Regions from separate parts of the Bacillus sp. AFS031507 genome, predicted to be linked through region 1. Evidence: riboswitches for the same ligand, from Rfam matches in the RefSeq annotation. Region 1 holds a riboswitch; each other region holds the start of a gene.
The links. Region 1 has a riboswitch for lysine ahead of COE25_RS16715 (aspartate kinase). Riboswitches for the same ligand answer to the same signal wherever they lie in the genome.

Region 1 (2,276 bases):
TGTCAGCTGCTGCTGAAGAGTTAGACTTCGAACGAGCGAAAGAGTTCCGTGATAAAATCATCCATATCGAAACGATCATGGAAAAACAGAAAATTACCATGAACGATTTTACGGATCGTGATGTATTTGGTTATGCAGTCGATAAAGGCTGGATGTGTGTGCAAGTCTTTTTTGTCCGCCAAGGGAAACTAATTGAGCGGGACGTCTCCATGTTCCCCTTCTATAATGAACCAGAGGAAGAAATACTAACTTTCCTCGGACAATTTTATTCGAAAGCTAATCACTTCAAGCCGAAGGAAATTCTGATTCAAGATGAAGTCGATTTGAGTCTGGCGGAACAACTACTTGAAGTAAAAGTGCTCCAGCCACAACGGGGGCAGAAAAAGGATATTGTCCAATTGGCGATCAAAAATGCAAAAATAGCCTTAAATGAAAAGTTTTCCTTGATCGAGAAGGATGAAGACCGCACCATTAAGGCTGTCGAGAACTTGGGTGAATTACTGGGAATTTATACGCCGCACCGGATTGAAGCATTCGATAACTCCAACATCCAAGGGACAGACCCAGTATCAGCCATGGTCGTTTTCATTGATGGAAAGGCAAATCATCGGGAATACAGGAAATATAAGATTAAAACCGTTCAAGGACCTGATGATTATGAATCCATGCGAGAAGTGACAAGAAGAAGGTATTCACGCGCCTTAAAAGAAGAACTTCCCCTCCCAGATTTAATCATCATCGATGGTGGTAAAGGCCATGTTGAAGCCGTAAGAGATGTTTTGGAAAATGAGTTAGGATTGGATATTCCACTATCGGGACTCGTCAAAGATGATAAACACAAAACTTCCCAATTGCTGTACGGCAATCCTTTGGGAATTGTTCCATTAGGCCGAAACAGCCAGGAGTTTTATTTACTGCAAAGAATTCAAGATGAGGTCCATCGCTTTGCCATTACGTTTCATCGTCAGCTTCGTGGAAAAAGTGCCTTTCAATCCTTGCTCGACGATATTCCTGGAATCGGTGAGAAAAGGAAAAAGCTATTGCTAAAACAATTTGGCTCTGTGAAAAAAATGAAAGAGGCTAGTATGGAGGAATTTACAAATATCGGAATTCCTATGAACGTAGCCGAAGAATTAATTAAAAAACTTCAATCCTAGTGATTGTAAGAAAAAATAGAACATGCTATAATAAGTGAAAATTTAATTTACTATCACTTTTACGTATTAAAGTGAAGGTAGAGGTGCGAGCTTCAAGAGTAATGGTTCTGAGAAGGATGAGCTTCTAAGACGGATCATGAAAGGGAATGTTCGCCGAAGTAAAGAAAATCTCATTTCTTTCTTTGCTGGTCCTGTATTGAATAAATGCCGGATTGTCAGGACGAATGTCTTGGAGAGCTATCTTACATTGTAGGTGCGAGAATATTTTTTCGTGTTCTAAAGCAATGAGAGGCTCTTCTCATTGCTTTTTTATTTGGAAAAATTTACACGTGTTTACTAGAAAGAAGGAGAAAACAATCATGGGGATTATTGTACAAAAATTCGGGGGAACCTCCGTTGCTAATGTAGAAAGAATACTAAATGTAGCATCCTGTGTAAAAGAAGAGACAGACCGTGGCAACAATGTAGTCGTTGTTGTTTCTGCGATGGGAAAATCAACGGATACACTTGTCGGATTAGCAAAAGAAATTTCCGCACAGCCTAATAAGCGGGAAATGGACATGCTGTTATCAACAGGAGAACAGGTAACCATTGCGTTATTGTCAATGGCCTTAAATCAGCAAGGGCTTGATGCCGTTTCTTTTACAGGCTGGCAGGCAGGAATCATCACAGAACCTGTCCATGGAAATGCCCGCATTTCGAATATTAAAACGTCTGCAATTGAAACGGAGCTCGCAACGGGTAAGGTTGTCATTGTGGCAGGATTCCAAGGAATCACGGAAGAAGGCGCAATTACGACGCTCGGTCGTGGTGGTTCTGATACGACAGCTGTGGCATTAGCGGCAGCCTTAAAGGCAGATAAATGCGATATTTATACCGATGTTACTGGGGTTTACACCACGGATCCAAGATATATCAAGAATGCTCGTAAATTATTATCTGTATCGTACGATGAAATGCTAGAGTTAGCTAATTTAGGTGCTGGCGTGCTCCATCCAAGAGCAGTAGAATTTGCTAAAAACTATCAGGTTCGGCTTGAGGTTCGCTCGAGCATGGAGAGAGTAGAAGGAACAGTTATTGAGGAGGAAGCAGCAATGGAACAAAACTTAGTAGTCCGCG
Region 2 (2,276 bases), on a different contig from region 1:
AGCAAGAAATGCGAGTGTTCCCACTAAGGTTGTTGCAATTAAGGCATTGACTGGAACACCTTTTTTGTTTAATTTACCAAGGAATTTCGGTGCTTTGCCTTGACGGGCCAAATCCCAAAGCATCCGAGTGGATGCATACATTCCTGAATTTCCTGCCGATAATACAGCTGTAAGAATAACAGCATTCATGATTGAAGCGGCGAAAGCGATGCCAGCCTTTTGAAAAACCAGCGTAAATGGACTAACGGTTATATCCCCATTTGCTAAATTCCCGTTTGTATATGGAATAAGCAGTCCGATTACTAGTATAGCCAATACATAGAATAATAAAATACGCCAGAAAACTTGTTTCACTGCACGAGGAATAGCTTTCTTTGGATCCTCCGTTTCACCAGCAGCAACACCTAAAAGCTCTGTTCCTTGGAAGGAGAAGCCTGCAGCCATAAAGATTCCCATCATGGACATAAAGCCGCCGTGGAATGGAGCATCACCAACAGTGAAGTTTTTGAAGCCGATTGCTTCATTACCCATGATGCCGAAGATCATTAAAGTACCAGTAACGATAAAAATAATAACTGTAACAACTTTAATTAAGGAAAACCAATATTCTGCTTCTCCGAATCCTTTAACAGAAAGATAGTTTAATAGAAACATAATTACTAAAAAGATGCCGCTCCAAATGAATGAAGGAATATGTGGAAACCAGAATTTCATAATCATTGTTACAGCAGCTAATTCGGCAGCAATCGTAATTGCCCAGTTATACCAATAGTTCCAGCCTAGGGCAAAACCAAGGGAAGGATCGACAAATTTGGTTGCATACGTACTAAAGCTTCCGGCAACTGGCATATAGGCACCCATTTCTGCTAAGCCCTGCATCAAAAAGTAAACCATAATACCAATAACAAGGTAGGAAAGGATTGCCCCGCCGGGTCCCGCACTATGGATAGCGCCACCGCTAGCTAGAAAAAGTCCAGTACCAATCGTCCCGCCAAGGGAAATCATTGTGAGGTGACGGGATTTTAAACTTCGTTTTAATTCGGTTGGATCCTGTTGTAGTGTTAAGTCACTAGTATATTCACTCTCTTTTAATACTCTTGCTGTTTGCATTGTCTTGACTCCTCTTTTTCTAATTTTTTCGAGAAGGAGTTTGGAATAAAAAAATGCCATCGAAGAAGTATCGATGGCATTGTAAATACCCCGCATCATACCTTCCGAAAGATAGCTCAACACGCTTAACTGGTAGGTTTAAGCGTGACAGTTCTGTTCCTATTTGGAGACAGCCCCAGCATGCTTTTTCAGAGATGAAAGCACACTTCGGCAGCTTTTCCTTTCAAACGGAGTCAAGGATGTCTCTCTCATCTCGTCCGCTTTACTGATAAAAACCGCGACCTCTACCTCATCGGTTTGATGAGGATTTATCATATAAAGTTAATATATTACTAAAGTATAAATATTATTATAGAATTGTCAATAATATATTATTCCAAAAATGAGAAGTCTTTATTCAATCAATTAGAATAAACAGATAATTGAGTTTCTTTTTAATAAATTATTTAATTTACTTTATAAGAGAGAATCGGTATTATTTTTAAATAGAATTAATTGCCTGTTTTTCATAGGAGGATTTTTACCATGCAGATTGTTGGAATGATTTCGGGATCTCTCATTGTTGTGGTTGCCTTTAACCTTTTCTTAATCCCTCATGAAGTGTTAAGCAGTGGATTGAGCGGAATTTCTATGATTTTAGGGATGATCTCGCCTGTTAATACAGGGGTGGCAAATTTCCTGCTGAATTTTCCGTTATTGATTATTGGTTATAAAATGTTAGGGAAAAGATTTATCGTGAATTCCATCTTTGCTGTAATAATTATATCAATTGGCCTTTATTTAATTCCCGTTCATGCCATTGCCGATGATAGAATTCTCTCCTCAATTTTCGGTGGTGCTTTAACCGGGTTAGGTGTCGGAATAGTTTTTCGCTGTTCTGGATCGACCGGGGGATTTGATATTATTGGCATGATTGTGGCGAGAAAAAGAGATTTTCCGATTGGTGTTTTACTTTCAGGCATGAATGCTGTCGTCATCTTGATCAGTGGATTTTTATTTGATTGGGATTCTGCTCTTTATACCTTGGTTTCCATTTTTGTTACAGGTAAAGTGGTGGATGCAATTTATACAGATCATGCTAAATTAACTTTAATGATCATTACAGATAAGGGCGAAGAAATGAGAGCTCATTTACTGACAAATTTGTATCGAGGTTTGACGATTAT
Region 3 (2,276 bases), on a different contig from region 1:
CTAAAGAGAAAATGGATAATGTACTATCATTCGTTCGCAAAGTAAAATCCTCCTTAACCCAAGTAAATAAGAATAGTATGCCCCTTTGGATTTACTTTATCGGAAGGAGAGAGGTAAAACTTTTGTCGACCACCAAAAAAAACTGCCACAAACCCTGTTTTATTGAGGTTTGTGGCAGCTTGTTTTTATCGGTGGATTAATTATATTAATACTTTAACATTGCTCGCTGGTAGAACACCTTGTAGTGCTCTTTGCTCTTCGGTGGTTAATGGGAGCAATGGCAGGCGAAGACCTCCAACGTTCACTCCATTCATATTCAATGCGGCTTTTACCGGTGCTGGGTTTGGTGCTGCAAATAATGCTTTCATAATCGGGAGAAGACGGCGATGGGCACTAGCTGCATTTTGGACATTCCCATTTTTAAAATGATTAATCATTTCTTGTATTTCATTACCAATGACATGGGAAGCAACGGAAACCACTCCAGCTCCACCAATGGCTAAAACCGGCAATGCTAAGCCATCATCACCACTATAAAGGGTAAAATCACTTGGTGCTTGGCTAATAATTTCAGCCATAGCATCTAAGTTACCGCTTGCTTCTTTTAAGGCGACAATATTTGGAATCTGTGAAAGTCGAACAATGGTCTCTACCGACAGGTTGACCACACTTCGGCCGGGGATATTATAAAGCATAATCGGTAATGGTGTAGATTCAGCAATCGCTTTGAAGTGCTGATACATGCCCTCTTGGGATGGTTTGTTGTAATAAGGAGCAACAAGCATAATCCCATCGACGCCTGTTTCTTCAGCCAGCTTTGTTAGGCTGATGGAAGCTCTCGTGTTATTGGAGCCAGTTCCAGCGATAACCGGAACTCTTCCATTGACAGCCTCGACAACAAATTTAAATAAAGCGACTTTTTCTTCCGTTGTTAATGTAGGAGATTCTCCGGTTGTACCAGCAACTACGATTCCATCGGTACCATTTTCAATTAAATAATCAACAAGTGTTCTAGTCGCGTTAAAATCTATTTCACCATTTTGATCAAATGGTGTAACCATAGCGGTTAAAACTTGGCCAAAATTCATCATTTCTCACCCTTTAATTAAAATTTTTTTTAAAATTTAGAGGTGGGTAAGGCCATTCATAATTTAACGCAAAAAAGCAACAACGAGGGTTCGCTGTTGCAGTAGAAACATAAAAAAAATAAGTTCCCGTGCGTAAGATAGCCCTCCATATAGTTTCCTATATGACAGTTCTGTATTTTTTCAATAGCAGAACCAGCTTCAAGACCAATGAGATTCATTGAAGCTTCGGCAAATTCCCCTTTTCACAATCATCATTGGACCTCATTATCCTCCTATTGTGTACTCATGGTCTTTGCGCCTCTATCCTCACTTCAAAAAACGTGAAGTAAGAAAATATTTAATTGATAGTAAATATATCAGAATATTCCCTTTGGTTCAAGGGCAATTGGAACTTTATTTTAAAATTCATACTATATTTCTGCCGTTTCTAAACTCAGTTTATCCTTTTCAACTTCTAAGGCAGATACAATATAAGCAAACCCGTTCATAACAAAATAAATAACATTAGATTGGACCCGTTCCTTTTCTCCCAAATAAGTATTTATGATAATACTGAAGGAAAAAAAGACAACAAATGATAATGCAATTTTATTAAAAATTATCATGTCTACCGACCCCTTTAATTAGGATTCTTATGCTTATCATATTTGCTATAAACCGGTTTTATGCGTGCCTTCGTTTGGCCGGTTACCTGAAGTCAATTAGGGTCGGGGGTTGGTCCAGTCATAATCGTCCTTCCTGAACGTTCTTTCTTGCCGTGTAAAAAATAGTAAAGAATTGAGGTTGCCAGAGCGACAATACCTAAGATGACATACAGGTTGCTAAAGCCGGTTAATGGAATAATAAATCCAAGGATATATGGACCGAATCCAAGTCCTGCATCAAGAAAGATAAAGAAAGTCGATGTCGCCAAACCCATCCGATGGGGAGGCGTTACTTTAACGGCCACTGCCTGGGTGCTTGACTGCATGTTACCGAAACCAAGGCCAATTAGAACACCTGCTAGCAATAAAGTAATGCTGATACTAGCTGAACTTAACAGAAACAAGCCGACTGCTAAGAGGACAAAGCCCGGATACATAATAAAGTTTGCACCCTTCAGGTCCATTAAGCGGCCTGTGATCGGGCGTGATATCAATACTGCGATAGAATAGACTAGGAAGAAGAAACTCGCCGTACTAACTAAGT

Region 2: it holds a riboswitch for lysine, as region 1 does, so the genes downstream of both, COE25_RS06445 (amino acid permease) here and COE25_RS16715 (aspartate kinase) in region 1, are expected to answer to the same signal.
Region 3: it holds a riboswitch for lysine, as region 1 does, so the genes downstream of both, dapA (4-hydroxy-tetrahydrodipicolinate synthase) here and COE25_RS16715 (aspartate kinase) in region 1, are expected to answer to the same signal.

What each region holds. Positions count from the first base shown of each region.
Region 1 is NZ_NUOW01000015.1:208,640-210,915, forward strand. Features, by position in the region: gene uvrC (excinuclease ABC subunit UvrC) at 1-1,157, shown strand, start outside; lysine riboswitch at 1,228-1,405, shown strand; gene COE25_RS16715 (aspartate kinase) at 1,517-2,276, shown strand, end outside.
Region 2 is NZ_NUOW01000003.1:500,429-502,704, forward strand. Features, by position in the region: gene COE25_RS06445 (amino acid permease) at 1-1,110, opposite strand, end outside; lysine riboswitch at 1,215-1,405, opposite strand; gene COE25_RS06450 (YitT family protein) at 1,636-2,276, shown strand, end outside.
Region 3 is NZ_NUOW01000016.1:8,863-11,138, forward strand. Features, by position in the region: gene dapA (4-hydroxy-tetrahydrodipicolinate synthase) at 201-1,088, opposite strand; lysine riboswitch at 1,219-1,399, opposite strand; gene COE25_RS16915 (hypothetical protein) at 1,499-1,693, opposite strand; gene COE25_RS16920 (MFS transporter) at 1,786-2,276, opposite strand, start outside.